DNA from 2 places in the Shewanella sp. Arc9-LZ genome. Region 2 is predicted to be linked to the other one. Evidence: predicted binding sites of a transcription regulator. Region 2 holds the regulator's gene; the other holds the start of a gene.
The links. The regulator NrdR, encoded in region 2, represses ribonucleotide reductase genes. The targets are predictions, from matches to a motif close to AAACACNANATNTNGTGTTT.

Region 1 (12,410 bases), 1.4 Mb from region 2:
CCACAGTGCATTGCTGGCTAACCGAGTTCGAACAGTGTCAACCCCTGGCGGAACCGGTGCTCTGCGCGTTGCGGCTGACTTTATTAAGCGTTGTAATCCTAATGCGGTGTTATGGGTTAGCGACCCAACGTGGGCAAACCACACGGGGTTATTTGAAGCAGCTGGTGTTACGGTGAAAACCTATCCGTATTATGACTACGACAGCAAAACCCTTAAATTTGATCAAATGCTGGCAACCTTAAATACCATTGGTAAGGATGACGTAGTGCTTTTACATGCTTGTTGTCATAATCCAAGTGGCATGGATTTAACGACTGAGCAATGGGATGAAGTGGTTAAGGTTACGGTTAAGCAAGGCTTTACGCCATTAATTGATATGGCTTATCAAGGTTTTGGTGACGGCGTAGATGAAGATGCTTATGGCGTACGTCAAATGGCTGCAGCAGTTGAAAGCATGATTTTATGCAGCTCTTGCTCGAAAAACTTCGGTTTATATCGCGAACGTATTGGCGCTTGCTCAATTGTGGCGAAAGATAGTGCAACTGTAGATGTTGCCCAATCGGTATTGTTATACGTAGTGCGCTGTATTTATTCTATGCCGCCAGCACATGGTGCTGCGATTGTTGAAACCATTTTAGGCACCCCAGCCCTCAAGCAACAATGGTTAGACGAGCTAAAAGTCATGCGCGACCGTATTAACGGTAACCGGGCAATGTTGGTCAATCAATTAACGGCCAATGGTGTTGACCGTGACTTTAGTTTTATCGCCCGCCAAAAAGGGATGTTCTCATTTTTAGGTGTTAAGCCAGAACAAGTGGCAACCCTTAAACAGCAATACAGTGTGTACATGGTCGGCTCAAGCCGCATCAGTATTGCTGGTATTAGTGAAACTAATGTTGATTATTTAGCGAAATCAATCGCGGCAGTGCTATAACCGATACTATTTAGATAATGGTTAGCAAGTAACATTACTGTATAAACAAGGTCGCTAAATGCGGCCTTGTTTATGCTCAGTCTAAAAAATTGTCTGCTTACCCCCTCAAAATGACATAAAAATCAGTTATCAAAAATAGCCATTTTGTTATTCCATCATAATTCTCCAAGACCGCAATCCGAGTTAGGTTAACTTACCTGCCCTTGTAAATAGCAGGCTCAAGTGATGCCAAATATCAGCAATGCAATTTATCGAATTGAGTCAATATGCCTAATACATAATACCGTTAATTCTTGGGTCTCGATTTAAGTAATCGCACTGTTAAATCTATAGGTGATGGTTGTATATGAATTGAAGCTGCTTGTCGTTTTTAATTTACGCTCATCGGGATACAGCTCCCATTGCATGAACATGATTAACATAATGACTCTGTAACTGTTTAATTTTTCTTAAAAAGAGATAGCCTGACGCTGAATTTAATATATCAACAAAGCGAGTCAGCCATGCAAAATGAAACCATAAGTGTACAAGAGATCCCCGTATCCTCCGTTGTTTCAGCCACTGGCTGGTCACGCCAGGATACCACCTGGATGTTGAGCTTGTTTGGCACAGCGGTTGGCGCCGGAATTTTATTTTTACCGATCAATGCGGGAATGGGAGGGTTTTGGCCATTAGTGTTAATGGCACTCATGATAGGCCCAATGACCTATCTCGCTCACCGTGGATTATCTCGTTTCCTATGTTCATCAGCGATTCCTGGCAGTGACATCACTCAGGTCGTTGAAGAACATTTTGGGACTGGAGCAGGTAAAGCGATTACTTGGCTGTATTTTCTCGCCATATATCCTATTGTATTAATCTATGGCGTTGGGATAACTAATACCGTCGACAGTTTCATTATTAATCAATTAGGCATGTTTACCGAAGTGCCAAGAATGTTACTCGACGGTACGCCTGCACTGACGGAAGCTGGCGGGCAAATAATCGATAAAGTCAGTGGTATTCCACGTTGGCTGCTTTCGGGAATGCTCATCTTAGGCATGATGTCGGTGATGGTTGCGGGTGAAAAATTTATGCTCTCCGTGACGCGATTATTAGTCTATCCGTTAGTCGCAATCCTTGCTTTTATGTCCTTGTACCTCATACCAGACTGGAAGTTTGATGCATTAATGGTTGTGCCTTCGACAACTAATTTTCTTGGGACTGTCTGGTTAACCATTCCAGTGTTGGTATTTGCCTTTAACCATTCACCCGCTATCTCACAGTTCTCGGTTTCACTCAAAAAAGAACATGGCGCGAATGCCTCCCATAAAGCCGATGTCATCCTCCGCAATACAGCCATTATGTTAGTCGGATTTGTGATGTTGTTTGTGTTCTCTTGTGTACTGTCGTTAACACCGGCGCAGTTATTAGAAGCTAAAGCCGATAACTTGCCGATATTGTCTTATCTTGCCAACGTGCATGAAAGTGGCTTTATCAGTTATTTTGCCCCTGTCATTGCTTTCATCGCCATTATTTCATCTTTCTTCGGTCACTATATGGGTGCCACAGAAGGGTTAAAAGGCATTATTGTTAAGCAATTACCGGATAGCAGCGAGCCAGAAAATAGCAAAAAACTGGATAAATTTATTTTAGGGTTTATGTTTATCACCACCTGGGGCGTGGCGATTATGAATCCAAGTATTCTGGGTATGATTGAAGCGCTTGGTGGCCCAGTGATTGCGGCTATTTTGTATCTCATGCCAATGTATGCGATATACAAAGTACCGGCACTGAAAGCCTACCGCGGTCGAGTAAGCAACATATTCGTCGTCATTACCGGTTTATTATCTATGACTGCCATTCTATTCGGCTTGCTGAGTTAAATAAGATAATTTGGGCGGGCTCACACCCGCTCGAATTATTGATTGAGGCAAAGTTTTGTATAAAAACTCAGACAAAATGTAGTGTTATGCTTCAACTTCTATTGTTATACATTTATCAAAAAACAAAAACTAGAAGTAGCTCAAAACCTTACTAGCATTATCTTGCTACTATAAAACCCATATCACCTCCTTCCTTTGAGTAAATACGGTTAATGTCTTTTTACCAATCTCCCAAAAAAATGTCTGCATTTGATGCTAAGTTTGAAGCACAAAAAATAGCTTTCGCACCCGTAAGCTTTCAAGTCGCCCGTTGCTTAAGTCAATTTGGCTTACTGGCAAAAGTTGATGACGCCGGAGACGAAGGTATTAGCTTAATTCAACTGATTCAACATTTTGAACTGTCTGAGTATGCCATTCATGTATTGCTCGATATGGGATTAAGCATGGGCATTTTTTGGTGTAAGGATGATCATTATCGACTCGATAAAACGGGTTATTTCTTACTCCATGATGATATGGCCGCCAAGAACCTAAACTTCGTCCATGATGTTTGCTATCAAGGCTTGTTTGATCTTGATGATTCACTTAAGCAAGGCAAAGCAATAGGACTTAAACACTTTGGCGATTGGGATACTATTTACCCAGGGTTAAGCCAGCTACCTGAACAAACTAAAAAAAGCTGGTTTGAATTTGATCATTACTATTCAGATCATGCCTTTGACAGCTTATTACCTTTGATTTTCAAGTCAGATCCAGCTCATATTATTGATGTAGGCGGTAATACCGGTAAATGGGCATTTGCCTGCACCCGCTATAATAAAAACGTCAACGTCACCATAATGGATTTACCCGGTCAACTTGCTGTGGCAATGAAAAATGCCCAAGCATGTTTGGTTGCCGACCGCGTTCATCCATTTGAAACCGATTTGCTTGATAGCAACAAACCGTTTTACCAAGGAGGTGATTTGTATTGGATGAGTCAATTTTTAGATTGTTTTTCTAAACAACAAATCATCACTATTCTTCGGCGCACAGTGGCTGCGATGAAACCTGGCAGTGAACTGTGTATTTTAGAGACCTATTGGGACAGACAGCCACACGAAGCGGGCGCCTATTGCGTTAACGCAACCTCGTTGTATTTTACCGCGATAGCCAATGGAAATAGCCGGATGTATCACAGTAAAGACATGCTTAAAATGATCAATGAGGCTGGGCTGTATGTTGATGAAGATATCGACAACATTGGCCTAGGTCATACTTTACTGCGCTGTAAATTAAAGCCGATGAATTAACAGAACTCACAGGCCAGAAAGACCAGTGGCAAGAAGTTAGAACAGTAATATAGCGATAACATACACATTTATTGATGGCATAAAAAAAGCGAATGCTGTTAGGCATTCGCTTTTTGTCTTTACTAAGCCGATCTTACGGTAAATAAATAAGCGGTTCGAATTAACTGTGCTTTACGGCGAAGTTATTCATAAAGTCCACTAAGGCTTGCACACCCGCTAGCGGCATGGCGTTATAAATACTTGCACGCATACCACCGACAATACGATGACCTTTTAACGCCACTAACCCAGCCTGCTCCGCTTGGGCTAAAAACTCACTGTCTAAGGCATCATTCACTAGTTGAAAGGTGACGTTCATGCGTGAGCGGTTTTGTGGTGCTACACCGTTTTTATAAAACGGGTTGCTATCGATACAAGCATACAGTAACGCAGCTTTTTGTTGGTTCACTTCAGCCATCGCACTTATGCCGCCATTTGCGGCTAACCACGCAAACACTTCCGAGGCTAAATACCAAGCAAACGTTGGCGGCGTATTAAACATAGAACCATACTCAACGGCAACGCGATAATCCATTACTGATGATTGCGGCAGACTAGGCAGTTTAAGCATATCGTCACGCACAATGACAATCGACAAGCCTGATGGACCAATGTTCTTTTGCGCGCCGGCATAAATAAGACCGTACTTGCTGACATCAATTTCATGCGACATGATGGTCGATGATAAATCAGCAACAATTGGCCATGGACTGTCTAACTCTTCAAAAATCTCGATACCATCTACGGTTTCATTTGAGCAATAGTGCACATAACGATAATCTTTATCGATTGCCGTTAAGTGCGGCAGTTTAACCTGATGAAGCCCATTGATTTGCTCAACAATATTGATACTGTCAATATTGTGCTCGCTTACCAATTTCTTCGCTTCAGTGACCGCTGCCGATGACCACTGACCACTGACCAAATACAGTGCCTGACCATTATCGCCAAGAAAGTTATTCACTACGTTAGAAAATTGAGCCCGGCCACCACCGTGCATAAATAACACGTGGTAATTTGCAGGAATGTTCATCAACTTGCGTAATGTCACCTCTGCTTGATCGGTCAGCGCAATAAACTCTTTACTGCGATGACTGATTTCCATCACGGAGACGCCTAGGCCATTCCAATCAATTAATTCCTGTTGTGCTTTTTGCATTACAGCTTGAGGTAACATGGCAGGTCCAGCACAGAAATTATAAATCGCGCTCACAGACAACTCCTTTGACAAATAATCAATATAGACAATAACAATTTAACCGTAATAGTAAGTATTTTACGGGTTGATGAATAGGCCTTTATTTACCTATTTTGATGAAATTTATTCCGTAAAATAAAACGAGCGCCATAAGGGCGCCCGTTCGAGGATATCTACAACAAAAGTAATCTATTACTCTTGTTCGTCATCTCCGGTTTTGGCTTCGTCTGCATCTGTTGATTCAACATCGTCAGTTGACTCAGCATCTGTCGCTTCAGCATCGATAACATCGCTTACTGGAATAACATCGCTTACTGGAATAACATTGCCTTCTTCGTCTAACAACTCTTCAGTTTGAATTTCTTCAATACGCTGCAAACCAACGACTTTCTCGTCTTCTGCGGTACGGATGATAGTCACACCTTGAGTGTTACGACCAATAATGGATACGCCTTCAGCAGGAGTACGCACTAAGGTGCCTTTATTACTGATCAACATGATTTCGTCAAATGTGCCTACTTGAACAGCACCAACAACTTCACCATTACGTTCACTGACTTTAATTGATACCACGCCTTTAGTACCGCGGCTCTTCGCTGGGTATTCACTCAGCTCAGTACGCTTACCGTAACCATTTTCAGTTACGGTTAAAATAGCACCGTCACCTTTAGGTACAATTAACGACACCACTTTTTGGCCAGCATCAAGTTTAATACCGCGAACACCGGTAGCAGTACGACCCATAGGGCGCAGTGCAATAATTTCTTCGCCAGTTTCAGCATCAATCTTCACTTCACCGGTTTCAGAATCACGCGCTTTTTCATTAAAGCGAACCACTTTACCTTCATTAGAGAACAACATAATGTCGTCACTACCTTCAGTAATATCAACGCCAATTAATTGGTCGCCGTCTTTTAGGTTCACCGCAATAATGCCGTTTGCACGAGGGTTACTGTAAGCTGTTAATGCTGTTTTCTTAACGGTTCCGTGCGCGGTAGCCATGATGATAAATTTATCATCTGCGTATTCACGTACTGGTAGGATTGCAGTAATGTGCTCACCGTCAGACAGTGGTAATAAGTTAACAATTGGACGACCACGGGCTGTACGACTTGCCAATGGTAATTGATACACTTTTAGCCAGTACATCTTACCAAAGTCAGAGAAACACAAGATGGTGTCATGGGTGTTTGCCACCAATAACTTTTCAACAAAGTCTTCATCTTTTACTTTAGTTGCCGCTTTGCCTTTACCACCACGACGTTGCGCTTGGTAGTCAGACAGCACTTGGTATTTCGCATAACCTAAGTGAGACAAGGTCACTACAACATCTTCTTCATTGATTAAGTCTTCAAGACTCATATCAATTTCGTTGGCGTTAATAATGGTGCGACGCTCATCACCGTATTGCTCAAGTATTTCTTCTAGTTCTTCTTTAATCACTTCCATCAAACGCGATGGAGTACGAAGAATGAATAACAAACCTGCAATAAGAACTAAAAGCTCTTCATATTCAGCTAAAATCTTGTCATGTTCTAGACCGGTTAAACGGTGCAGACGTAATTCCAAAATCGCTTGGGCTTGTTGCTCAGTTAAATAGTACTGACCGTCACGGATACCGAACTCAGGCTCTAACCATTCAGGGCGTGCAGCGTCATCGCCAGCTTTTTCAAGCATGCCTTGTACATGGCCTAATTCCCAACCTTGTGCAACCAATTTTGCTTTGGCTTCAGCAGGTGTAGGTGAAGCTTTAATAAGCGCAATAATAGGGTCGATGTTAGCCAATGCAATGGCTAGTGCTTCAAGAACATGAGCACGTTCACGGGCTTTACGCAGTTCAAATACAGTACGGCGCGTGACCACTTCACGACGGTGAAGAATAAAACATTCAAGCATTTCTTTAAGGTTAAACAATTTAGGCTGACCGTTAGTCAATGCCACCATGTTGATACCAAAAGAACACTGCATTTGTGTTTGAGAATATAAGTTGTTTAGTACAACCTCACCCACTTCACCACGTTTGATTTCAATAACAATACGCATACCGTCTTTATCAGACTCATCGCGTAGGCCACTGATACCTTCTAATTTTTTATCTTTAACAAGCTCGGCAATTTTTTCAATCAAACGGGCTTTGTTAACTTGATATGGAATTTCATGAACAATAATACGTTCACGACCATTCTCTTCAGTTTCAATTTCCGCTTTAGAGCGCATGATAGCGCGGCCACGGCCAGTGTGATAAGCATCGATAATGCCTTTGCGACCGTTTATTGAAGCTGCCGTTGGAAAATCTGGACCTGGAATGTATTCCATTAACTGTTCAATCGATAAACTTGGATCTTCGATTAACGCCAAACAGCCTTTCACTACTTCTGTTAAGTTGTGAGGTGGAATGTTAGTGGCCATACCAACCGCAATACCTGATGAACCATTGATTAATAGGTTCGGTACACGTGTTGGTAACACCGCAGGGATCATTTCGGTGCCATCGTAGTTAGGCACAAAATCCACAGTTTCTTTTTCAAGGTCGGCTAATAATGAATGCGCCAACTTTTGCATGCGGATTTCGGTATAACGCATCGCCGCTGCCGAGTCACCGTCGACCGAACCAAAGTTTCCTTGTCCGTCAATCAATGTGTAGCGTAGCGAGAACGGTTGCGCCATACGAACAATTGTATCGTATACAGCAGTATCACCGTGTGGGTGATATTTACCAATTACGTCACCAACGACACGAGCGGATTTCTTATATGGTTTGTTCCAATCGTTTTTTAATTCGCTCATTGCGAACAATACTCGACGGTGAACTGGTTTTAAACCGTCACGGACGTCAGGTAATGCACGACCTACAATTACGCTCATGGCGTAATCAAGGTAAGAATTTTTAAGTTCGTCTTCGATGTTAATTGGCGAAATAGATGATGCCAGATCAGTCATAAACTGCGCGTTCCCCTAAAGTGAGCTGACAATAAAACTTCCATATTATTATCTAGCTTAAAAACGTGATTTGGCATTCTAACACAGATATTTAATGTCGCCAGAGCAAAGACCAGCCAAATGCTCTATCACTCTTAAAAATTACAAAAAAGCTAATATTTTCAGCTAATTTAGTTTATTCATTGGCTAATATACGACTAAATTTGAGCAACAATTATCGTTAACTTGCTGATGATTTAAGCAGTTGATAGCATAAAACATCCATTTACCTCGCTTAAATGGATGTTTTATGAGCAAGCGTAAACGGCAAAAGCCATTGTTGACTACTATTCGTAAAGGTTATCGCTATAATAGCGACCATACTTTATTACACACTTAGGTTACGTTATGTCACACGCTGAACAATCGACACCCAATGTTGATCCACTCGAGATCGCAAAATTTGAAGCCATGGCGCAAACGTGGTGGGATCTCAATGGCGAGTTCAAGCCATTACATTTACTTAATCCACTGCGTTTAAACTACATTGACCAAACCGCTGAGGGTATTTTTGACAAAAAAGTACTTGATGTTGGCTGTGGTGGCGGTATTTTGTCAGAAAGTATGGCGCGCCTAGGTGCTAACGTTGACGGTATTGATATGGGCAACGCGCCACTTGAAGTGGCAAAACTACATGCCTTAGAGTCTGGTGTTACGGTTAATTACCTCAAAACAACAGCCGAAGCACATCGCGATAACCACCGCGAATATTATGATGTGGTCACTTGCATGGAAATGCTCGAACATGTACCCGATCCCCAATCGGTTATTCAAGCCTGTTGTGACATGGTTAAACCTAATGGTTTTGTGTTTTTCTCAACCATAAACCGTAATATGATGTCGTATTTAAAGACGATTATCGGCGCAGAGTATTTATTAAAAATGCTGCCAGTTGGTACTCACGATCACAGCAAGTTTATTCGCCCATCGGAACTGATGGCATTAGTCGATAACACCGACTTATTGTGTAAAGATGCGCTGGGAATTACCTACAATCCATTGTCGGGTGTGTTTAAGTACACTAAAAGTGTCGATGTAAATTATATGATAGCCACTCAAAAAATTGATTAATCATCCAGGTGATTCTTTTCAACATTTCAATGTGAATGCACCACAATAGCGTTATGTTGTGCCAATAACGCTATAAAGGGCTTGCACTGTCTATTGTTATTTTCTCTCGTTAGGAGCTAGCCCTTGCATAAACAAGATATAAAAGGAGTGCTGTTCGATTTAGACGGTACCTTAGCCGATACCGCACCAGATTTAGTACAGGCATTGAATCTCAGCTTGGATGAAGCCGGTTTTAACGTCCAACCGCTTGACTTGATGCGCCATGCGGCATCACATGGCAGCTTATATTTAGTTAAAACGGCCATTCCAGATGCCGATGAACAAGTACAAATTACCATCCAGCAAGCACTACTTCAGCATTATGCCCGTATCAATGGTGACAACAGCCGTTTATTCGCTGACTTACCCGAACTATTATCCTTATTTGATGCCCAATCGATTCCTTATGGCGTAGTGACCAATAAGCCGGCTCGATTTGCCAGGCCATTAGTGGAAAAGCTTGGTTTAACTCATAAATTGAAAACCATGATCAGTGGTGATAGCACTCGTCACTCTAAACCTCATACCGCACCAATGCTGCTAGCAGCACAACAAATTGCCATTGCTCCTCAAAGTATCTTATATCTAGGTGACGCTGAACGTGACTTAGTCGCCGCCCACAATGCCAGTATGTTAGGCGGCGTTGCGTTATGGGGTTACTTATCTGCGACAGATAAACCTGACACATGGCCAGCAGGCAAGCAATTTGAACACGGAGCCTCACTTAAACAGTTTTTCACTGATTAATGACAATGTTCGACATCGGTTTAGCGGGTTAATTTTTGGGTAAATGAACAAAGCATGAGTGAAGTTTAACGGGTCTTATTAAGCTTAAATGTACAGTTAACAGTCATCAATTTATACCCGATCAAAACCAACAAAAGATCAACCAATAAACGGTCCATTTTTTTTGATCGCTGTTTATTTTAGCGATCAAATTTTTATCATTTGATGGATTAAAAAATATCATTTATCAAAAACTCTTTATGAATTTGGGCTCTAGGGTTAGTTGTCACTAACCCTGCCGTTTATCCTCAAGTTATCCACAAGAAGTTAATGAAATTGTGGCTTGCAATAAACCTCAAACCTCACTATCTTGTATCTTAGATTTTAAATAACACCATATCTTGTGTGTGGCTGACAATCAAAACACTACTCCACGACGTTCCAAAGGATGTAGTGGCTAACTGAACGTACTGGTGTTTAACTACCACGTTGTGAGTACATCAGGTTGATTGTTTTAACATGGAATTGTTTTGTAACTGGTTCGGATCGAATCAAGCAGCACTGCATCCAACAACAGATCACATGATTAGATATAGAACCAAGGCCTCTCTTCAATGAATAGCAATATGACAGTCACTAAACGCAGTGGCGAACGTGAATCTATCGATTTAGATAAAATTCATCGCGTGATCACTTGGGCAGCCAAGGGATTAAAAAACGTCTCAGTATCTGAAGTAGAACTTCGATCTCATCTGCAGTTTTTTGATGGCATTCCAACAGAAGCCATTCATGAAACGATCATTAAAGCTGCGGCTGACTTGATCTCTCCAGAGTCACCTGACTACCAATTTGTGGCTGCCCGCTTAGCGGTGTTCCACTTACGTAAAAAAGCGTTTGGTCAATTTGAACCACCAACGTTATATGACCATGTCACCAAATTAGTTGAACTGGGTAAATATGACATGCATATCATGGCTGACTACAGCCGTGAAGAATTAGACACACTCGACACCTATATCGATCATTGGCGCGATTTGAACTTCTCTTATGCCGCGGTAAAGCAACTTGAAGGTAAATACCTGGTTCAAAACCGTGTCACCCATGAAGTGTACGAAAGCGCCCAGTTTTTATACATATTAGTCGCAGCATGTTTGTTTGCCCGTTACCCAAAAGAAATTCGTTTGAAGTACATTAAAGACTTCTATGACGCGACGTCTCTGTTTAAGATTTCTTTACCAACACCAATCATGGCCGGTGTGCGTACCCCTACACGTCAGTTCAGCTCATGTGTATTGATTGAGTGTGATGACAGCTTAGATTCAATCAATGCGACTGCATCGTCTATCGTTAAATACGTTAGCCAACGTGCTGGTATTGGTATTAATGCGGGTCGTATTCGTGCCCTTGGTAGCCCTATTCGTGGCGGCGAAGCATTCCACACCGGTTGTTTACCATTTTATAAGTATTTCCAAACTGCGGTGAAGTCGTGTTCTCAAGGCGGCGTACGTGGCGGTGCAGCAACTCTTTTCTATCCTTTATGGCATCTAGAAGTTGAATCGCTATTAGTACTAAAAAACAACCGTGGTGTTGACGACAACCGTGTACGTCATCTTGACTACGGTGTGCAGTTAAACAAATTAATGTACCAACGTTTGATTAAAGGCGAATATATCAGTCTATTCAGCCCATCAGACGTGCCCGGTCTTTACGATGCATTCTTTGAAGACCAAGTTGAGTTTGAACGTTTATACCTTCAGTATGAACAAGACAGCAATGTCCGCAAAAAACAAATTAAAGCGGTTGAACTGTTTTCATTGATGATGCAAGAACGTGCTTCTACTGGCCGTATCTACATTCAAAACGTCGATCACTGTAATACTCACAGCCCGTTTGACTCTAAAGTTGCGCCAATTAAGCAATCTAACTTATGTTTAGAAATTGCTTTACCGACTAAGCCACTTAAAAACATCGATGATCCAGACGGTGAAATCGCGTTGTGTACCTTGTCAGCACTTAACTTAGGCGCAATTAAAGATTTATCAGAGCTTGAACCATTAGCTGATTTAGCTGTTCGTGCGCTAGATAACTTACTTGATTACCAAGATTACCCAATTAAAGCCGCGCAAACGAGTTCAATGAACCGTCGTACCTTAGGTATTGGGGTGATTAACTTTGCTAACTATTTAGCTAAAAACGGTAAAAAGTATTCAGACGGTTCAGCTAATAACTTAACTCACAAAACCTTTGAAGCGATTCAGTTTTATTTA
Region 2 (12,410 bases):
CAATTTTATCGTTATAAGAAGGCTTAAAGTTCATTGCCACTTTATAATGCAAATCGCCTCTCATATTCATATTGGCGTCGATAACTTCATATGACAATAAAACACTTTTGTCATTTAAAAACGGCGACTCATTACGAGTATTGGATAAAATGCTGCTTTTAGACTCTTTCAAACAATCTGCGATAGTTTGATATTTTGAACACTCAGTCGAACCATTAATATTGACTGGCAGTGTGCTGCTTGATTTAGATAAATCTGCAATTAAACGATTAGTAATATCAGTTTTGAGTTTAAATAGTTGCTGACTTTTAGCGGCACGTTTTTTATTTATCGCCTCATATTCAGTTAATATTTCAACTTTTTCAGTTTCAAGGCGTTTACTGTCTTCTTCTGCCTTTAGGGTTAATTCATCGACTAAATTGACAGACTCTTCAATTTGTTTATAGGTTTCTGGAAGCCCTGTTTTAGCCCGAATAACCTTAGGTAATTCTGTAATAAGCTCATCGTAGCGCTGCTGTTCTGAAACAATTGTTTTTTTCAGACCTTCAACGTCATAGGCTTTTTTATTAAGCTGTGAGAATTTGTCATTAACAGTGATTAGCAGAGAATCGATATCGTATTGATTTTCAATTTTATTGAGAGTCTGCTTTTCTGATGTGGTAATGACTTCGAGTGCCGCAAATGAGTTGCTTGCGTATAAGCACAATAAAGCAAGGCTAATTGAACCGTATCTCACTGATATCTCCATTAAATTTCTCTACAAGCTGGAACCATCGACACTCTGTATTGCGCTGAGTGTAATCAGCAAAGAGTAAAATAATCCGTTAATAATTTATAATACTGAAGTTATTTTGGCTTTACAAACAGATTGTGGTGCATTGCTCACAATAAATTGACAAATTTTTGACACTTGTCGAGATTTCGATCGTTAGTTTTGTAATAACCTTTTAAATAATGGCTAATATAATAAAGCAGAGCGCTGAGGCTCTGCTTTATTATTCAACACTTTATTGCAGACGAATTATTTATTTAAACGCTTGTATTTTAATCGATGCGGTTCTACTACATCGGTGCCTAAGGTGGCTTTTAACCAAGTTGAGTACTCAGTATAGTTACCTTCATAGAAGCTCACTTTACCTTCATCACGGTAATCCAAAATATGGGTCGCAATACGGTCAAGGAACCAACGGTCATGGGAAATAACCATTGCACAACCAGGGAACTCTAATAACGCTTCCTCTAACGCTCGTAAAGTTTCAACGTCCAAGTCGTTGGTGGGTTCGTCGAGTAATAATACGTTGCCACCGGCTTGTAATAACTTAGCTAAGTGAACTCGGTTGCGCTCACCCCCCGATAATGAACCAATTATTTTCTGCTGATCGCCACCACGGAAGTTAAAGCGGCCTACGTAAGCACGGCTAGAAATTTCAGTGTTGTTGATGCGCATAATATCTTGGCCGCCTGAAATTTCTTGCCACACGGTGTTTTTGTCATTCATCGAATCACGGAACTGATCAACCGACGCAATTTGAACCGAATCACCGACAGAAATAGAGCCACTGTCTGGTTGTTCCTCGCCTGAGATCATTTTGAATAAGGTTGACTTACCCGCACCGTTAGCACCAATAATGCCGACGATAGCGCCCTTAGGAACCGTGAATGTCAAATCATCAATCAGTACGCGGTCACCATATGACTTGGTTAAATTAGTCACTTCAATGACTTTGTCGCCTAAACGAGGCCCTGGTGGAATAAACAGTTCATTGGTCTCGTTACGCTTTTGGTAATCGTTGGTGTTCAATTCTTCAAAGCGAGCCATACGGGCTTTACCTTTTGATTGACGACCTTTAGCACCTTGGCGTACCCACTCTAATTCTTTAGCAATGGTTTTTTGGCGGGCGCTTTCTGTGGACGATTCTTGGGACAAGCGCGCATCTTTTTGTTCAAGCCAAGATGAATAGTTACCTTCCCATGGAATACCTTCACCGCGGTCAAGTTCTAAAATCCAGCCAGCAGCATTATCTAAGAAGTAACGATCGTGGGTAATCGCCACCACGGTGCCGTTATATTCTTGTAAAAAGTGCTCTAACCACGCCACTGACTCTGCATCCAAATGGTTGGTTGGTTCGTCGAGTAATAGCATTTCCGGTTTTTCAAGCAATAAGCGACAAATGGCCACTCGGCGTCGTTCACCACCAGAGAGTACGGCAATTTTCTCATCCCAATCGGGCAGACGTAATGCGTTAGCTGCACGTTCAAGAATATGATCAAGATTATGCGCATCTTGAGATTGGATGATGGCTTCTAATTCGCCTTGCTCTTTTGCAAGTGCGTCGAAGTCTGCATCGGGCTCAGCATAAGCAGAATAGACCTCGTCTAAGCGTATTAGTGCATTTTTAGCTTCGCTTAGGGCTTCTTCGACGGCTTCGCGCACAGTTTGTTGTTCGTTTAAGCGCGGCTCCTGCGGTAAGTAGCCAATTTTTAACCCAGGCATTGGGCGTGCTTCACCTTCAATTTCGGTATCTATTCCCGCCATGATGCGCAGCAATGTTGATTTACCCGAACCGTTTAACCCGAGCACACCAATCTTAGCGCCAGGAAAGAAGCTTAATGAAATGTCTTTTAATATTTGCTTTTTGGGTGGGACAATTTTACCCACACGAAGCATGCTGTATACAAATTGAGCCATAATTATACTGTCTAATTGTCAACAAAGATGGTGATAATTCTACTGTATTATGTGCTGAACTCAACAGGCAATTGTGTGATTTTATCTAGCGTGCTTTTTAGACTCAATTCGCTAAACAATCTGCTAGCTTGGTGTTATCAACATGAATCGTTTTGTATTCAGAACACAGTGAATTTCATGTTGTTTGTACTGTAAATCATTATCGTTGCAGAGTAGAATACCGCGCAACCCTACTATATAGATAATGATGTTGGAGCTACCATGTTGAAGAAAGCGATGAATATTGCGGATTATGATCCAGAATTATTTAAAGCCATTGAAGATGAAACTTGTCGTCAAGAAGAACACATTGAATTGATTGCATCTGAAAACTATACCAGTCCACGTGTGATGGAAGCGCAAGGTTCTCAGTTAACTAACAAGTATGCTGAAGGTTATCCAGGCAAGCGTTATTATGGTGGGTGCGAATACGTTGATGTTGTTGAAACATTGGCTATTGAACGCGCAAAAGAATTATTTGGTGCAACTTATGCCAACGTACAGCCTCATTCAGGCTCACAAGCAAACAGCGCAGTGTTTATGGCGTTGTTACAACCTGGTGATACTGTTTTAGGGATGAACCTTGCTCATGGTGGTCATTTGACCCATGGTTCACCAGTGAATTTTTCAGGCAAGCTTTACAACATCATTCCTTACGGTATCGATGAAGCTGGCAAAATTGATTATGACGAAATGGAACGTTTAGCCATTGAGCACAAGCCTAAGATGATGATCGGCGGTTTTTCGGCATTTTCAGGCATAGTCGATTGGGCTAAAATGCGTGAGATTGCCGATAAAGTTGGTGCTTATTTGCTTGTTGATATGGCTCACGTTGCAGGCTTAGTGGCTGCAGGTGTTTATCCAACCCCTGTCCCACATGCACATGTGGTCACCTCAACAACTCATAAAACATTAGCGGGTCCACGTGGCGGGATTATTATCTCTGCTGCCGATGATGAAGTGTTGTATAAAAAGTTGAACTCAGCGGTATTCCCTGGTGGCCAAGGTGGCCCTTTAATGCATGTAATCGCAGGTAAAGCGGTTGCATTTAAAGAGGCATTAGAGCCAGAGTTTAAGGTATACCAGCAGCAAGTTGTTAAAAACGCTAAAGCTATGGTTGAAGTGTTTTTAGCTCGCGGTTACAAAATTGTTTCTGGCGGTACAGAAAACCATTTAATGTTGGTTGATTTAATTGGTCGTGATTTAACCGGTAAAGAAGCTGATGCTGCATTGGGCAATGCCAACATTACCGTCAACAAAAACTCAGTACCTGATGATCCACGTTCACCGTTTGTCACCTCTGGTGTTCGTATTGGAACGCCAGCAATTACTCGTCGTGGTTTTAAAGAAGCAGAAGCGAAAGAATTGACCGGTTGGATTTGTGACATTCTTGATGATGCATCTAACGCCGAAGTGGCTGAACGAGTGAAAGGTCAAGTGTTGGCATTATGTGCCCGATTCCCTGTATACGGTTAATCGTCACTTGATGCCTGTTGAAAAGGTTTAGGTTAACCTTGCTCAACAAATAGGATAAACTTTAATGGCCGCTAATTGTTAGCGGCCATTTTGTTTTTTTCTGCAGGAGGTTCAATGCATTGCCCTTTTTGTAGCGCGACCGATACCAAAGTTATAGATTCTCGATTAGTGGCTGATGGTCACCAAGTACGTCGCCGCCGGGAATGTACCGAATGTCATGAACGTTTCACCACGTTTGAAGGCGCAGAGTTAGTCATGCCTAGAGTCATCAAACGTGACGGCACTCGACAACCATTCGATGAAGAAAAATTGCGTGGCGGCATGCTACGTGCGGTCGAAAAACGCCCGGTCTCAATTGATGAAATTGAACAAGCATTGACTAAAATCAAATCAACACTGCGCGCGACAGGTGAGCGTGAGGTGAATTCTGAAATGATTGGTAATCTGATGATGGAACAATTGATGAGCCTTGATAAAGTGGCATATATCCGCTTTGCATCGGTTTATCGCGCATTTGAAGATGTATCCCAATTTGGTGAAGCCATTGCTAAATTGCAAAAGTAATGCTGCTTAATAATATCTGTTTTAATGGTTTTAATGGTTTTAATGGCATTTAAGCAATAAGAGATTATCTCCCATGTCTAACTGGTCCACCTTTGACACCCAAATGATGAGCCGTGCCATCGCGCTTGCCGAGAAAGGCCGTTATACCACTCGGCCAAATCCTTGTGTCGGTTGTGTCATTGTTTATCAGAATAAGATTATTGGTGAGGGTTATCATCAACGTGCTGGCCAAGGACATGCCGAAGTTAATGCGCTGAAAATGGTGCATGATAATGGCTTGTCTGCTGAAGGTGCCACGGCGTATGTCACTCTTGAACCTTGCAGTCATTATGGCCGCACACCACCTTGTGCTTTAGGCTTAATTAATGCCAAAGTTGCCAGAGTTGTGGTATCGGTGACCGATGCAAATCCACAAGTGTCTGGTCGCGGTATAACCCTGTTACGTGAGGCTGGTATTAACGTTGATGTTGGATTGCTCAGCGAACAAGCCTATGACCTTAATCTGGGTTTTATGAAGCGGATGAAAACAGGACTTCCTTGGATAACGGTAAAGATAGCAGCCAGTTTAGATGGTAAAACGGCTCTGTCTAATGGCGTGTCGAAGTGGATTACTGGCAGTGCAGCAAGAGCTGATGTGCAAAAATACCGCGCTAGCCATTGTGCATTAATCACTGGTGTTGAAACCATTCTTGTCGATGACCCAAGCCTTAATGTGCGCTATGAGGCGTTAGGTGAGTTAACCACTCGCCATACAAAAGATGAAATCTTCCAACCTCTAAGGGTTGTGCTCGACAGTCGCGCAAGATTAACAGCAACACAGCAATTATTTTCAATTCAAAGTCCTATTTTACTGGTTTCTGGCTGTCATTATCCCGAAAGCACCAAAGCTGCATTTCCAGATCACGTATCATTTCTTCAGTTAACGTGTGACTCGTCAGGCAGAATCCCATTGTTAGCTTTGCTAACATATTTAGGTCAGCATACTAATTCTGTTTTAGTTGAAGCCGGTGCTACCTTAGCCGGAGCATTTGTCGCCCAAGGGCTCGTTGATGATATTGTGCTTTACCAGGCGCCTAAACTATTAGGTAGCCACGGACGTAATATGTTGCAGTTACCTAATTACAGTACAATGGAGCAAACGCCGGCACTGCAATTAATTGATGAACGCAACGTTGGACAAGATAAGCGTTATATCCTCAGATATAATCAACCCTATTAATGTGCGTGTTGTTCAGTCCAAAACCTGAACAACAGCAAAGTTTAACTGCAAAAAGTGAGTATTATGTTTACTGGAATAATCGAAGCCCTTGGCACATTACGTAAAATTGATCGCAAAGGTAACGATATCCGCTTAACAGTTGCCAGCGGTAAGCTGGATTTAACGGATGTAAAGCTAGGTGACAGTATAGCAACCAATGGCGTGTGTTTGACCGTTGTTGAGCGTTTAGGTGATGGTTACGTTGCTGATATATCAGCTGAAACCGTTGACTTAACTGGCTTTAGTCGTTATCAGGTCGGTCAAAAGGTTAATCTTGAGAAAGCGGTTACGGCAACCACTCGATTAGGTGGACACATGGTAAGTGGACACGTCGACGGCATTGCAAAAGTTGAGCAATGCGCTTACAGAGGTAAATCACTAGAGTTTTGGTTATCGGTACCGGCCCAATTAAGTCGCTATATTGCTCACAAAGGTTCGATCACCATCGATGGTGTGAGCCTGACTGTTAATGAAGTCGATGGTGCTCGTTTTAGATTAACGATTGTACCTCACACTGCAGGTGAAACCACGCTGGTGGATTTAAAAGTAGGCGATAGTGTCAATATCGAAGTCGATTTAATCGCGCGTTATTTAGAACGTTTAATGCAACCGGAAACTAACCATGTGCAGCCTGCATCGGGCGTGACCATGGAGTTACTCGCTAAATCAGGTTTTTTACGTTAATCGCGACAGTAAAATACCATTTGTACCCTATACATAATATGCAATACCAATAGATTTAATGCCTAAGGTTTAAATCAAACACTTACTAAATAAAGGTCTGACAATGGCGCTACATAGCATAGAAGAAATCATTGAAGATATTCGTCAAGGTAAGATGGTTATCTTGATGGATGATGAAGACAGAGAGAATGAAGGTGATTTGATCATGGCCGCTGATAAAGTGACGCCAGCAGCAATCAATTTCATGGCAACCTATGGCCGTGGATTAATTTGCCAAACAATGACCAAAGAGCGTTGTCAGCAGCTTAATTTGCCTTTAATGGTTACCAATAATAATGCCCAGTTTTCGACTAATTTTACCGTATCAATTGAAGCAGCGACCGGAGTCACAACAGGTATTTCTGCTCATGACCGTGCAGTGACCGTACAAGCTGCCGTTGCCAAAGACGCCAAAGCCTCTGATTTAGTGCAACCTGGACATATTTTTCCGTTGATGGCACAAGAGGGCGGAGTATTAACCCGCGCTGGCCACACTGAAGCGGGTTGCGATTTAGCGCGCTTAGCTGGCTGTGAACCTTCAGGCGTCATTGTTGAGATTTTAAACGAAGATGGCACCATGGCGCGCTGTCCAGACTTAGAAAAATTCAGTGAAAAACATGGGATTAAAATCGGTACTATTGCCGATTTAATCGAATACCGTAACACTAACGAAACTACTGTTGTACGTGAAGCTCAGTGTAAATTACCCACTCGTTTTGGTGAATTTACTATGGTGACGTTTAGAGACACTATCGATAATCAATTACACTACGCCTTGGTTAAAGATGAAGTAAAACCGAATTGTTTGGTGCGTGTGCATTTGCAAAACACCTTTAATGATTTGCTGCATTCTGAACGTGATCAAAAGCGCAGTTGGCCATTAGAAAAAGCCATGGAGCGGATTGCTTCCGAAGGTGGCGTTTTAGTACTACTGGGTAATGATGAACATACAAGTAATTTATTGGCCAAAGTAAAAGCCTTTGAAGCTGAAGATAATGGTCAATCTCCTGCGCCAGCAATGTGGCAAGGAACATCTCGTCGTGTTGGCGTAGGCTCACAAATTCTGTCGAGTTTAGGTGTCAGCACTATGCGTTTACTCAGTTCGCCAAAACGTTATCATTCACTGTCTGGTTTTGGTTTAGAAGTGACTGATTATATAGCTGAATAATTTTGGCTTGTGGTAAATTTAACAAATTCATTAATTGCATAGCGCTCAGGGCTTTTGGCTGTGATATCATAACGCCTCTTTTTGCCCCGAGCTGGGTGCTTTAGCTAATTTAGGTAAGATAGAATGAACGTAGTTCAAGGTAATATCGAAGCGAAAAATGCCAAAGTGGCGATCGTAATATCGCGATTCAATAGCTTTTTAGTTGAAAGTCTGCTTGATGGTGCAATAGACACATTAAAGCGTTTCGGCCAGGTCAGTGACGACAACATTACTGTTGTTCGCGTACCTGGTGCAGTTGAATTACCGCTTGCAGCAAAACGTGTTGCAGCAAGTGGAAAGTTTGACGGTATCATTGCATTAGGTGCTGTCATTCGTGGCGGTACACCTCATTTTGAATTTGTTGCTGGTGAATGTAACAAAGGTCTTGCACAAGTTGCATTAGAGTATGATCTTCCTGTTTCATTCGGTGTATTAACTACTGATACCATTGAGCAAGCTATTGAGCGCTCGGGTACTAAAGCAGGCAATAAAGGTGGCGAAGCAGCCCTTAGTTTGCTTGAAATGGTTAATGTACTGCAACAACTAGAACAACAGCTGTAATAGTAGGAAAAGTATGAAACCTTCAGAGCGCCGTAAGGCCCGCCGTTTAGCCGTTCAAGCCATTTATTCATGGCAGTTAAGTAAAAACAAAGTTGCTGACGTAGAACATGAGTTTTTAACTGAACAGAACACTGACGGTGTTGATGTCGCTTATTTTCGTGAGTTGTTAACTGGTGTAGCATCAAAAACATCGCAAATTGATGAGCTGTTAAAGCCGCATCTTGATCGTAATTTTGAAGAAGTGTCACCAGTAGAAAAAGCCATTGTGCGTCTGGCAACTTATGAGTTGACCTTCCGTAAAGATGTGCCGTTTAAAGTGGCGATTAACGAAGGTATCGAGTTAGCGAAAGCGTTTGGTGCTGAAGATAGTCACAAATTTGTCAACGGCTTGCTTGATAAGTTAGTGAAGCATAAGTAACACCAGAACGGTATCTTCGGATACCGTTTTCATTTGTTATTAATTGTTTCAAAATTGAGGTGGACGGTTTACCGTACCAGACTGAATGTGAAAGAATTCCAACTCATTGAACATTACTTCCGCAATAAAGGCCTAAAAAGGCGCGATGTAGAGTTAAGCATCGGCGATGACTGTGCGTTAGTGAATCCTGCCGACAATAAATCGATAGCGATTTCTTGTGATACCCTCGTTGAAAATGTCCACTTTTTAGCAAGCATTCCTGCTCATGCTTTAGGTTATAAATCGTTAGCGGTTAACCTTTCTGACCTCGCCGCCATGGGAGCTGAACCAGCCTGGTTTACCTTAGCACTGACGCTCCCCAATGTTGACCAGCCTTGGTTAGCACATTTTAGTGAAGGCCTGTTCGAGATTGCAGAATATTATGGTATTGCCTTAATTGGTGGTGATACTACCCGTGGACCTCGCAGTATCAGTATTACGATTAATGGCCAAGTTCCTAAAGGTACTGCATTAACTCGTGATGGTGCAAAAATTGGTGATTGGGTCTATGTCACCGGCACTTTAGGTGACTCAGCTTTAGGTCTTGATATCCTCAGAGGCGTTAAAACGGTTAACACTGAAGATAAAGAATATCTGATTAATCGTCATTATTATCCAACGCCTCGTGTTTTAGCTGGCCAAGCTCTGCGTACACTTGCCACCAGTGCTATCGATTTATCTGATGGCTTAATGTCTGATATTGGACATATATTAACGGCATCGAAAGTGGGTGCCATCATCGATGTGAATCAAATTCCGTTATCAAACTCAATTAAAGCCAATCTTAGTCATGAAGATGCATTAAGCTATGCACTCACGGGTGGTGAAGACTACGAGTTATTGTTTACGGTTCCAGAATCACAACGCGGCGCAATTGATACCGCGTTAATTCATGCTGGTGTCAAATTTGTAAAAATTGGTCAAATCTGTGCAGGTGATAAATTAAAACTAGTCGAAAATGGGTTGGAATTTAACCCGATTTCACGTGGCTTTGTGCATTTTTAATTGAAGTACTATGAGATTATTAACCCAAGATAAATTCGTAAAAAAGCTGTCTTTAGCCCATCCAATTCATTTTTTGGCATTAGGCTTTGGCAGCGGTAAAGCGGCAAAAGCACCGGGTACCTTTGGTACCTTAGCCGCGGTGCCCATAGTGTTACTCATGCAACAGTTAAGCTTAACTCATTACCTGACCATTACCTGTATTTGCATGCTCGCTGGCTTTTATATTTGTGGCAAAGCAGCTAAAGATATGGGCGTACATGATCATGGTGCTATTGTGTGGGATGAAGTGGTTGGGTTGATGATCACCATGATTGCAGCGCCTTTAGGTTTTATGTGGTTAGCACTTGGTTTTGTACTATTTCGCTTTTTTGATATCGTCAAACCATGGCCTATTCGCTGGCTTGATGCCAAAGTGCATGGCGGTTTTGGGATTATGATTGATGATGTATTGGCGGGAATCTTCTCGTTAATAGGTGTGCAGCTTGTGGTCTATTATCTATAACTGATTATCTATAACTGATTATCAATACCTGATTATAAGTAGCTGATCATAATCAACGATTAGCAAAGAATTATAAATGCACTTATAAATGGTACCTAAATACATAAAAAGAGCACATTTGTGCTCTTTTTTGTCGATAATACTCATACTAAATCAGTTGCAGCTACTTACTAGGATGATTTTGCGGTAAGTAGATTCGTCCGCAATTGCTCTAACTCTGTATTCATATTGGTTAAACGTTGTTTGTAATCTGTTCCATAAACAGTGCAATTAAATAGTTTACCAATCGGATTGTAGCGTAACATCCATAATTGCTGAAAATAATTGTCGTTAGCACAATAATTTGGTTCTTTGAGCGTGTGCATCGAGGTCGTTGAAACTGGTTCCTTTACTAAGCTGACAATATACTCAGCCATAAGATTGTCACTGTCTGTTGGCTTAAGCAACGCATAGGCTAACCATTTCTCATAAAAAGCCACGCTATCAGACTGCACTTCAATTAACATTTGTTCTGTAACGTTATGGGCAAAAAGCCATTCTCCAGAAAATATCCGTTCAAAATCACTATCAGTTAATTCGAAAGATGTTTGCCAAGCTGTGACTTTGGTTGCAACAGCTGCATCAGTGGTTTTAGCTAAGGTGCTAGCTAAATTAAGCTGATATTTGATCATGTTAACGGCAATCATATGATTGAGTGTTGTGCGAGATGAGTGATAAACCATATTCCAAAAATGTGCATCTTTGTTTAAAAATGCCACTGTAGCTTGTTGGTCAAGTTTGTTGTCAGATGTATCTACACTTATTATCGCAGCAAGCTGACGAACATCTCTTAACTTAAAAAGCAGACCCCAATGAGCTTGATTGTTTGGGGTTAAAGACTGTGGTTCTTCTTGCCAATAAGGCATATCTAATAATGTATTATATTGTTGTATATTGGCATTATGAGCGCCAATGACATTTCTAATACTATCGCTATTATCGCTAATAAATTGACTGCATATTATCAAATCCGTTTGATAACAAGCCGTTTTAAAGTTGTCAGTTAACTCAACTTCTTGCTCGCTGAAGCTGATTAATGGCTTTTTATCATTTGTTTTATCGTCTCCTATTGTGCCTACGATAGTAATTGCATACTCATAGCCATTTTCGCTAGGGTCGATAGGTTGCTGTTTTAGCCAGTTTTCAACTAAAAGAGTGTTAGGTGACTTTGTTCTGTCTGTTGCATTAATGGCCACTAAACAGACAACGGTAAATACCAGTAAGCTACATATTAGCCCGACAAAAATACCCAAGCCCTTTATTACTTTCATCATTATGATTTATCCGTAAATCTATTTTAACTTTACGTTAACATATTGATTTGCTTTTTATAAGTGCATAACGATTATTGCAACAACTCACGGGCATTCGCCAAGGTATTTTCGGTAATGACATCACCACCTAATAAGCGCGCAAGTTCATTCACCCGTTGATCTTTATCCAACGTCTGCATGGTCGTTTCGGTGTTGCCACCTTTATTAAATTTATTCACAAACATATGTTGATGACCATTACCTGCAACTTGCGGCAAATGGGTGACACACAATACTTGAGTTGATTCGCCAAGGCAGCGTAACATACGACCGACTACCGATGCTGTTGGTCCAGAAATACCCACATCAACTTCATCAAATATCAGTGTCGGAGTGGCGACTTTTTTAGCCGTGATCACTTGAATCCCTAATCCAATACGCGATAACTCACCGCCAGAGGCAACTTTAGAAATCGGTTGTAATGGTTGCCCAGGGTTTGTGGTCACCATAAATTCAATGCTATCGCAGCCATTAACTGAAATGTTGTCCGGATTATGATTAATCTGAATGGTAAATTTACCCTTAGGCATATTGAGCTCATGGATAGACTGGGTGACTAGCTTGTCCAATTCTTTAG

Region 1: the regulator NrdR is predicted to act here: its motif matches at 10,533-10,552, upstream of nrdA (class 1a ribonucleoside-diphosphate reductase subunit alpha).

Annotation. Positions count from the first base shown of each region.
Region 1 covers NZ_CP048031.1:2,634,882-2,647,291, forward strand. Annotated here, with positions in the region: gene GUY17_RS11310 (amino acid aminotransferase) at 1-934, shown strand, start outside; gene GUY17_RS11315 (aromatic amino acid transport family protein) at 1,438-2,799, shown strand; gene GUY17_RS11320 (methyltransferase) at 3,012-4,091, shown strand; gene serC (3-phosphoserine/phosphohydroxythreonine transaminase) at 4,252-5,343, opposite strand; gene gyrA (DNA gyrase subunit A) at 5,521-8,268, opposite strand; gene ubiG (bifunctional 2-polyprenyl-6-hydroxyphenol methylase/3-demethylubiquinol 3-O-methyltransferase UbiG) at 8,656-9,378, shown strand; gene GUY17_RS11340 (HAD family hydrolase) at 9,502-10,164, shown strand; gene nrdA (class 1a ribonucleoside-diphosphate reductase subunit alpha) at 10,758-12,410, shown strand, end outside.
Region 2 covers NZ_CP048031.1:1,280,000-1,292,409, forward strand. Annotated here, with positions in the region: gene GUY17_RS05515 (hypothetical protein) at 1-736, opposite strand, end outside; gene ettA (energy-dependent translational throttle protein EttA) at 1,022-2,689, opposite strand; gene glyA (serine hydroxymethyltransferase) at 2,951-4,204, shown strand; gene nrdR (transcriptional regulator NrdR) at 4,319-4,768, shown strand; gene ribD (bifunctional diaminohydroxyphosphoribosylaminopyrimidine deaminase/5-amino-6-(5-phosphoribosylamino)uracil reductase RibD) at 4,842-5,987, shown strand; gene GUY17_RS05540 (riboflavin synthase) at 6,051-6,710, shown strand; gene ribBA (bifunctional 3,4-dihydroxy-2-butanone-4-phosphate synthase/GTP cyclohydrolase II) at 6,814-7,917, shown strand; gene ribE (6,7-dimethyl-8-ribityllumazine synthase) at 8,041-8,517, shown strand; gene nusB (transcription antitermination factor NusB) at 8,531-8,935, shown strand; gene thiL (thiamine-phosphate kinase) at 9,023-9,979, shown strand; gene GUY17_RS05565 (phosphatidylglycerophosphatase A) at 9,990-10,481, shown strand; gene GUY17_RS05570 (hypothetical protein) at 10,652-11,794, opposite strand; gene recN (DNA repair protein RecN) at 11,866-12,410, opposite strand, start outside.